DNA from 3 places in the Belliella marina genome. Region 2 is predicted to be linked to each of the others. Evidence: riboswitches for the same ligand, from Rfam matches in the RefSeq annotation. Region 2 holds a riboswitch; each other region holds the start of a gene.
What was found. Region 2 has a riboswitch for cobalamin ahead of ACFSKL_RS14520 (TonB-dependent receptor plug domain-containing protein). Riboswitches for the same ligand answer to the same signal wherever they lie in the genome.
Positions count from the first base shown of each region.

Region 1: it holds a riboswitch for cobalamin, as region 2 does, so the genes downstream of both, ACFSKL_RS19435 (TonB-dependent receptor) here and ACFSKL_RS14520 (TonB-dependent receptor plug domain-containing protein) in region 2, are expected to answer to the same signal.
Region 3: it holds a riboswitch for cobalamin, as region 2 does, so the genes downstream of both, metE (5-methyltetrahydropteroyltriglutamate--homocysteine S-methyltransferase) here and ACFSKL_RS14520 (TonB-dependent receptor plug domain-containing protein) in region 2, are expected to answer to the same signal.

Region 1 covers NZ_JBHUHR010000046.1:92,089-95,376, reverse strand. Annotated here, with positions in the region: gene ACFSKL_RS19440 (ABC transporter substrate-binding protein) at 1-857, opposite strand, end outside; cobalamin riboswitch at 1,028-1,257, shown strand; gene ACFSKL_RS19435 (TonB-dependent receptor) at 1,434-3,288, shown strand, end outside.
Region 2 covers NZ_JBHUHR010000039.1:140,982-144,269, reverse strand. Annotated here, with positions in the region: gene ACFSKL_RS14520 (TonB-dependent receptor plug domain-containing protein) at 1-1,483, opposite strand, end outside; cobalamin riboswitch at 1,587-1,788, opposite strand; gene ACFSKL_RS14515 (hypothetical protein) at 2,282-2,512, shown strand; gene ACFSKL_RS14510 (hypothetical protein) at 2,697-3,288, opposite strand, start outside.
Region 3 covers NZ_JBHUHR010000045.1:177,177-180,464, forward strand. Annotated here, with positions in the region: gene ACFSKL_RS17745 (DsbA family oxidoreductase) at 235-945, shown strand; cobalamin riboswitch at 1,224-1,420, shown strand; gene metE (5-methyltetrahydropteroyltriglutamate--homocysteine S-methyltransferase) at 1,668-3,288, shown strand, end outside.

The sequences.
Region 1 (3,288 bases), on a different contig from region 2:
TGGGCACTGCCAATTCCTGATTGCTCTTCGAAGATATACTTTCCTCCAGCGGCCGTCAGAAGCTGTGCTCCCCAGGAATCATTGCCAGGAACATACCAGATATCTTTGTACATCACTCCTGCCATCACTGAAGGCTTGGTATCATCTGATATCACAGAAACCAAAGCCAAAGCCTCCAAATATTCATGCTCTATCTCTTCAAACACAACTTTGGACTCCTCGTATTTGCCCAGCAAAACCCCTGTGAATTTTATCCACTCTGCCCTTCCCAACGGGTGCTGTTCTACATACTCCCCATTGATCACTGCCGGTACACCCGCTGTTTTCAGAAGCTCCAAATTTTTCAGATCTTCACCCATAGTAGAAATCATCACCCAATCAGGCTCCAAATCGATCATCATTTCCACATTGGATTGTGCCCCCGAACCAAGATCTTCTACCAATCCAGCGCTGATTCGCTCCCTTGCTTTTTTTGAAGAAATTAAGTTTAAGTTGGGAAATCCAGCCAGTTTTTCTGTGCAATCCAACAAATCCAAATGCGGAATTTGGGTAGTCGATGTCAAAACGACCTTGTCAATAGGCAAAGTAACTACTGCATCAAAAACCCCTTCTGGGCGAGCAACTTTCCCATTCTCCATCACCAAATACCTAAATGGCTCATGCTCCCCTGGGAACGCCTGCGTCACTTCCAAAATCCAAAAACCTTCCCCATTAAAAACCTGAAAACCTGTAGCGTAGGAGTTTTTAAAAAAATCTTTACTCTCTATTTTAACATTCTTTTTTTGTCCACAGGAAACAAAAACCAACAAGAAAACAAGAGTAATAAATTCTGATTTCAGAAGTGTGATATATCGCATTTTTTTCGCGTTTTGAAAGTATTTCGCTCCAAAGATACAAACGGGAATGGTTTTTAGTCAATTTGAAATAAAAAGCTGAAAAATTAAACATACCAAATCATTCCCAGCCTAAACCCAAAAATCTGCCAACAATTCCAAAGAATATTTGAATACATTAAGCGCGATTGCGTATGTTTGCACCCAGAATTGGTTCTCGATCCTTTTTCAGGCTCTCGGGATTAAATGGGAATTCGGTGAAACACCGATGCTGTCCCCGCAACTGTAACCTCTTCCCGATCGCTTTCGGGAAAGCAACTTACCTCCTCCATTGCCATTGTTCGTCCCGGTCACTATCGGGAGAGGACGAGAAGGCCGGTAAGTTCAAGGAAGCCAGGAGACCTGCCTCTTCTAATCAAATTCAAAGCTTTCGGGTGAAAGGCTGAGATGAAAAGAAAATGTTTCAGAAGCTGGTATTCCACAATTCTCCTGTTCTACTTGAAGAATCTTCCGTTTTTGTGACATGATCCATTCTCTCAATTTTATTCCACGAATGACTTGAATTAAATAATCGGTTTTCATTATTTAATTTCAAAGGCATTGCTATTTCTAAGCCTCTTATGTGCTACTTCATTTTCGATTGGAGTAGAAACTTCTTTATTGGCTCCCCAAGATACGGTGGAGCTGAAACTGGTGGAAGTTTACTCTGCCCCACTTGAGAAATACAGCTTTGGGCAAACACTACAAACCTTGAATTCAAGGGATTTGGAAGATTTCAATGGGCAAGCCTTGGCAGAGTTGCTGCAACAAAGAACCGGATTGTTCCTCAGACAATATGGTCCGGGGATGCTAGCATCGCTGACGATGAGAGGCACTTCTGCGGGCCACAATGCTGTCTTTTGGAATGGCCTCCCTATCAACAGTCCATCGCTTGGGCAGGCAGATTTTTCGATATTGCCAGTAGGTGGATTTGATGAAGCTACCGTACATTATGGCAGCAGCGGGGCACTGTACGGGTCAGACGCCATCGGCGGAGCCATTCACCTCAACAACAAAAACAACTTCAACAAAGGACACCAAACCAAAATCCTCAGTACGCTGGGAAGTTTTGGCAGATGGAATCAGCAAGTTGAATATGCATATTCGAACAAAAATTTCTCAACCAGATCTCGGGTTTATAGGAATTTCTCAAAAAACAACTTCAAATTCAACAACCTGGCAAGAGCAGGAAGTCCGGAGGAGAGACAAAAAAATGCTGAAATTGAGCAAATCGGTGCTATGCAGGATTTGGCTTGGAATCTCAGCGAGCATCAGCAACTCAGTACATCTATTTGGTGGAATCATACTGACAGGCAAATCCAACCGGTCATGGGTTCCAATGACAGAGATCATCAGATAGACAGAAATTTCCGGGCTGTAGTTGACTATAACAGATTCTCCTCTACTACTGTCTGGAACATCAAAACAGGAGTCATACTAGATGAATTGAATTTCAATGGTGGCAGCAACAAAACCTCCCAATACCTGCTATCAACTGATGTGGATTGGAATATTTCTTCCAAAGTCAAATCAAAATCAGGAGTCAGATTCAATCATGTAAGAGGGAATCTGAGCAGCTACGAAGCCACCGACAATAGAATTGAACTTTACCAATCAGTCAATTACATTCCCCAATCGGATCTTGCGTTTTCTTTCAATCTAAGACAATTGATCTACGATGGTGATCTTGCCCCATTCACCCCAAGTATTGGTTCGGAATGGACATTTTTCAAAAATGACAAAAACAACTTGAGCACCCATGCTTCTGTATCGAGGAGTTTCAAAATCCCAACCCTGAATGATAGATTTTGGGTACCGGGAGGGAATCCAGACATAGAATCAGAGGAGAGTATCAGTGCCGAGCTCGGATTCAAACAAGAATATACAAGCAATGGATTCAGACTAAGCAACCAAATCAACCTATACAGCATGTGGGTGGACAATTGGATTGTTTGGCTACCAAGAGGAGGTTTTTGGAGTCCAGAAAATATCAGGGAAGTGAGAAACCAAGGCTTGGAATACTTCGCCACTGTGACGAAGTCCTTTGATCAATTCCAAGTTGAATTCAATGGCAGTTACAATTACACCCTTGCCACGATCCTCAAAACCATATCTGAGAATGACAGGTCAAAAGGAAACCAACTTCCCTATACTCCCAAGCATAAAGCACAGGGGAATCTTCGGCTTGCCTACAAAACCAACTCCGCATTTATCAATTCGCACTGGATCGGTGAAAGGTATGTCAATACGGACAATATTTCATCTGTACTGCCTTATGGGATTTTGGATGTAGGATTTAGCAAAAAACTTGAATTCATCCCAAAAATAAAAGCAGCCATAGGCTTTCAAGTAAACAATATTACAAACAACGACTACCAGGTTCTCAGACTAAGAGCCATGCCTGGAAGAAATTATC
Region 2 (3,288 bases):
ACCAAGCAAATCCAGCATTATACTGCTTTGTAAACTCAGGCTCCAAAAATGTGTTGCCTACAAAAGTATAGTACAAATCATTGAAGGTAGGCATTCTGAAAGACTCCTTATAAAAGCCCCGCAATCGAAATGTTTCGTAATTTTCAAATGGCTGGAATGACATGGAAACTACTGGACAAAAAACACTTTCATTGCCAGTCCCCCGATAATGTTCAACCTCATCCACTATGTATGCCCCCAAGAGGTTTGCCTGAATTTCCAAGCGATCCCAATGCATGGCACTGGAAAATGCCAAGTAAGTAGAAAAGCGCGTAGGATAGGCAAATCTATACAGATTGGCATCAAGGCTATTGTAGCTAAAGTCTGTGGCGAGGGAAACATCCCACCATGACTTTATGGCATACAGGTTGACCAATGAGCCATAAATGCCGCTTTGCCGGTAATGGTTATCCAAAGCACCTTTGGTAGTTTGATAATTTGGATCCACATAGCGGTTGTAATCATGGCTGTATTTGACATTCAGCAACATTTCGTGATTTTCGAATAGGGATTTTTGTATTTGTCCCTGGACAAAGAAATTCCTATCCCACAAACGTTGGTAATGGCTGAAAATATTAGCCACGATGGCACCGGGGAGTCCTCTCTCTGATTGGTAAAAATAAGCTTTGTAACTAGCCTTACCACCAGATTTGAATTGTTGAAAAAGTGTTAATTCACCTCGGAATGAATTGATATCCCCATTTTGCCGAATGGCAGTGGTATCGTATCCCCCTTCTTTTTTGTACCTGTACTTGTATTCGCCATGCGCCGTAACATATTCAATATTGCTGGCTAAAGACAGCCTATCCGACAACCGCTGTTCATAAAGCACCGATGGGTTGAACAATCCAAAAGATCCGGTTTTTAGGGAAAGTTTGGTGTTTGATTTTGCATTCCCAGAAAAAACAGGCTTTCTGCTTTGCAAAAAAAGTGTATTTGACGCAAAGAATCCTTTGGCAGGTTGGAAGATCGAAGACTTTTGGCCATTAAAAAGCTCAATGGCTTCAATGTTGTCAAGTGAGAATTTGCCCAAATCAACCTGGCCATTCTGTGCGTTGCCAATAATCACCCCGTCATAGAAAACACTTGTGTGTGCACTTCCAAGGCTTCTGACATTGATGGTTTTGAGCCCTCCTATCCCACCATAATCCTTCAGCTGCACTCCTGTGAAGTATCGAATAGCATCAGCGACCGAAAAGCTGTTCAGCTTCTCGATATCCTTTCCGCTCAAAACTTGGGTTGGCGTGGGTGATTCCAAATCAAGCTTATAGCGTTCCGATCGTACTGCTACTTCATCTAAATCATGTACCTTTCCGGTATCCAATCCAGCATTTTGCTTTTGGGCATAAATTTCCCCTGCATAGCACATGCCTAAAAGCATTACAGAAAAGATAAAGAAATACCTGCACCAATCCCCAAAAGGAATAAGTTCAATTTTGCTCATCAAAACTATTTGTTAGGACCAAATAGCTTTCAACGAAATACTTTGAAATCAAATAGATAGCACACAAGTGCATTTGTTTTCAAGCTTCAATCCCCGAAAGCGTGAATAATTTATCCAATTGGCAAGTATTCTGACTTACTCACTACCTTCCGGCCTTCCCATCTGTGAAAACAGAAAGTGACCATTAAAACTTGGAGATAGCATGATGAGCTTACAGCTGCGGGACAGTTCCGGATTTGCACCGGATTCCAGTTTAATCCCTACCTGACTATGTCTGATAGGAAACCAATTCGGCTGCGAAGGTAGATCGTATTTCGTTATAATGAAATATTTTGTTTAAAAACTTCAATTTCAATACTGAATTGCATTGCTCTTCTGGTATCCTGACTTTGCAGAATCTTGAAATGGAAGTATCCAATGGGTTTGTTCGATCTAGTCAAATCCGTGAATAGCTCTCAACTATGGTTACCGTCATACTGGCTATTCTTAAAAATCAAATAGAGACCAAGCAATGAAAAATAGTTTGGAATAATGTTCATTTTGGGAATAATTAGGCAGGATATTTGCAATTTAAATCCTATATTCTTTCACTTTAGGTGTGAAAATTTTAATTTATTACACGATTTCCCTCAATAACACCAGAATCTAAATTAAAGATATGGTTCAATAGGATAATCGTTATTAGCTATCAGTCATTAAGTTATCAGTACATAAATTGATTTAAAACTTATCATTTTGTGTGGCTACTGGTAAGAAAGCGGATATACATAATTTATTATTCATATAAACAAATTGAATATGGCATCTTTGGCAAAAATGATTTTTATCAACATCAGAAAAGGATTGAAAAGTATAGAGCCTGCAGTATCCATCTTTTCGGGGGCTTACCTTCTTGTTCACGGTTTACAAAGCAAAAACTATCCACTTGGAATCGCTGGTGGCATGCTTTTGTTTAGAGGAGGTGTTGATCTTGGAAAAGTCATTGAAGAAAGCGAAATAGCCGAGTCAGAAATTACTGCCAAAGATTGATATCAATTCCAATTATACATATTTTTCCTAGATAGATTTTCCTAAAACCTTTCTGGTTTTGGAGAAAACGCCCTTTTCTATTGATCTTATTATGTGAGACATGAATGGCTTTTTCTATAAGAATAATACACAATATAGAATTGTGGTTCAATTTGAATCTGATCTATTCTTTATACTTTAAGGACTATTCTTCATCGACCAAATCTGCCAAAACTACTACCAAGCCTACTAATCCTGCCAAAAATAGGACCACCCCCGCACCATGTCCTCTGGAAATGGAATAACTCCCCAAATCTTCCCTGGTAAGCAAATTTCGGTTCAGCTCCATGTTGCCCATATTTTTCACTTCAAAAAAACCTGACATATAGAAGTTTTGGTTGACAACTTTGGTGGAAATTGGTCTATTGTCCTCGTCTATCAAGGAATAATTGATGAAACTGCTCAACTTCATGGGGGAATTGGTGTCTTCATAGAATGAAAGCGTGGTGCTGGCTGGAGTATCAAACAAAGGATAATCAACCCTATTTCCTTGAAATCCATCTCCAACGATTTTTCTGACTTCCGGTTGGATGTTCGCAAATGATCCTTCCACATAGGAATGTGGTGGAACAAACAAAGTATTGGTCTTTCCTGCAATTTCTCCACCAAATGATCCGAATTGACCTCCATCTGCTGAACCAAAAGTGTCTAACCAACCTCTGACGGTAGATTTTCCATCCACGTAACCGAAAGTCTTCCCATTGATCGTAAGTGCTGATTTTGTCAAATTAATGAGC
Region 3 (3,288 bases), on a different contig from region 2:
CTACTTGATAAGGCAAGCACTTTTAGAAAATAAAAACCAATAACAAGATAATTGCCATAATAACAGCCACTACTGTATAAACAGGGTTTCTACGCGGAAATTCAAAAGCACATATTGGGCAAAAAACCGCATTTTTATCTACTTCCATAGCACAGGAAGGGCATTCCTTTGTTTTCATGTTCGGGAACTCTCGTGAGTTAAAATTGATTAACAGTACAAGTAAATTAAAATATTATGAAAATAGAAATATGGTCAGATATCATGTGTCCTTTTTGTTATATAGGCAAAAGGAGACTGGAAGCTGCATTGGAGGATTTTGAGTATAAGGATCATGTTAAGATTGAGTGGAAAAGCTTTCTCTTGAACCCTGATATGAAAACAGACCCATCGAAATCTACTTTGGAGTATTTGTCGGAAACCAAAGGCTGGTCCATGGAGCAAACCCAGCAAATCACAAATCAGGTAGTGGAAATGGCTGAGCAGGAAGGGCTGGTTTACCACATGGACAAAACAGTAGTCGCCAATGCCAAAAATGCCCATCGCTTATTGCAACTTTCCAAAACTTTGGGGAAAGGTGATGCAATGAAAGAGAGGTTGTTGAAGGCTTATTTCACCGAAGGGAAGAATATAGATGATATGGAGACCTTACTATCCTTGGCTACAGAAGTGGGGCTTGAGAGGGATCGTGTATTGGCTTGTTTGGAATCTGATGAGTTTACTGATAAGGTAGAAAAGGATATACAGGAATCCCGCCAAATCGGCGTCAGGGGAGTCCCATTCTTTGTGTTGGACAGGAAATTTGGGATATCGGGTGCACAGCCAAAAGAAACGTTTGAAGAGACCCTCAACAAAGCGTGGAGTGATTTTGTCAAAGAAAATCCAATCCTGGAATTTGCCAAAGGAGTGGATGGAGCTGCATGTGATATTGATGGGAACTGTGATTAATCCGGCTTTGCCATTTAGTATTTGAGAGCGAAACCTGATCGGTATTTAATGTTTCACACTGGGGGAAAATCCCTTGCCTTTCAGATTTTCATAGTTGAACAGAATTTAGAAATAGTTGGCAAATAAAAATACAGCTCAAACAGAATTATATTCTGTGATTGTTCTGAATCAATCTATAAGCTGGCTAAATTTAGGAAGTTTGATTTAAATCTTAGCCAAACTGCTAGGAGGTAATGGGTTTTTGCTAGTTTTGCAGGATTGAAGTTCTTTACTATAATTCTACATCATCCGGAATTGGTTATGCTTAGCTGTGTATTAAAAGGGAATCGTGTGTAAATCACGAACTGTCGCGCAACTGTAAGTAACATTCCAAAGGTTTTTATCCCAGTATGTCCACTGTTCTTTGAAGTAAAGAATGGGAAGGATGGTAAAAGCTGTTACAAGTCAGGAGACCTGCCTATTTCGATATGACGATGCTTTCGCGAATTGAAGCTTTTAGTCAAGTGTGATTCAAATTCCATCAATGTCTTTTTGGCATTTCATAGGTCTTTGATCCAAAGTGATTTACCGATTTTGGTTTTTCATTCAAAGGAAAAGTATGCCTGATTCGTCACGTTGTATGTTTCCAGCACTTTTCTATCTTCTTCTTTCCCAAAAGCATTCTTGATTTATTGTGATGAGCTTTTAACCTATTTATTTCAAACAAATAAAGTTAAAAGACCATGCAAACGCATAATCTTGGCTATCCGCGAATTGGTAGTCAGCGAGAATTGAAAAAGTCCTGTGAAAACTATTGGGCAGGCAAAATCACCAGGCAGGAGCTGTTTCATAAAGGAAATGAAATCAAGCTGGCAAACTGGACATTACAGAAAGAAAGCGGGATAGATTTGATTCCATCCAATGATTTTTCCTACTATGACCAGGTTTTGGATATGGCTTTCAGTGTTGGGGTAATCCCGGAGCGATACCATTCGGTGATTTTTGATAAAAACAACTCAGAGATAGATCTTTATTTTGCGATGGCTAGGGGATACCAAGCCAATGGATTGGATATCAAAGCTATGGAAATGACAAAGTGGTTTGATACCAACTACCACTATATTGTTCCAGAGTTTAAGAAAAATCAAGAGTTCAAGCTTTTTTCTTCGAAAATAGTGCAGGAGTTTGCGGAAGCCAAACTGGCTGGTTTCAAAACCAAACCTGTTATTTTGGGACCTGTGTCATTTCTTTTGTTGGGAAAAGAAAAAGAAGAGGGGTTTGAGAGAATAGATTTACTTAGAAACCTACTCCCTGTTTATTTCCAAATAATAGATAAACTTATTGAGCATGGGGTAGAATGGATTCAGTTTGATGAGCCATTTTTGGCAATGGATCTTTCTGCAAAGGAAAAAGAAGCCTTCCAGAGTGTATATTCCCAAATCAGAAAGAGATATCCTCACCTGAAAACAATGGTGGCGTCATATTTTGGGGGATTGCTTGATAATCTGAGCATTGCCACCTCACTTCCAATCTGCTGTCTTCACGTTGATTTGGTTCGTTGTCCAGATCAGTTGGAGGATTTATTGGTAAACAAACCTGCGAATCTTTCCATTTCATTGGGTGTGGTCGATGGGAGAAATATTTGGAAAAACGATTACAAAAAATCTTTGACCTTGATTCAAAAGGCATTGGAAAAGGTTGATTCAGAGAAACTATTCATCGCTCCTTCCTGCTCCATGCTTCATTCACCATGTGATTTGGATAGTGAAGTGAAATTGGACGAAGGGATCAAGTCTTGGTTGTCTTTTGCAAAGCAAAAACTGGCAGAGGTGGCTGACCTGAAGCAATTGGCTGAACTTGGGGATGTTGAAAGATTGATAGGCGAGGGTGCCATCCAAAGTGAATTGCTAAGTGCTTATCAAGAAAACCAAAAAGCAGTTTCGGACAGGGCAAGTTCTGGCTTAATCCATAAAAGTGAAGTCAAAGAGCGCCTTGGGAATGTAAAGGAGTCTGATTTTGAAAGAACCAGTGTTTTTCAAGACAGGAAGACGAAGCAATCTGAATTGCTTAAATTACCTTTGTATCCAACCACAACCATTGGTTCATTTCCACAAACCAAAGATATCAGAAAGGTAAGGGCTGATTTCAAAAACGGAAGGATCAGTGAGCAGGAATATGAACAGTTTATCAAAGACGAAACCGAGAGGACGATCAGGATCCAGGAAGAAATTGGTCTGGATGTATTGGTTCATGGAGAGTTTGAACGGAATGACATGGTTGAGTATTTTGGAGAGCGATTGCATGGATTTGCTTTTACACAATTTGGATGGGTCCAAAGTTATGGAAGCCGCTGTGTGAAGCCAC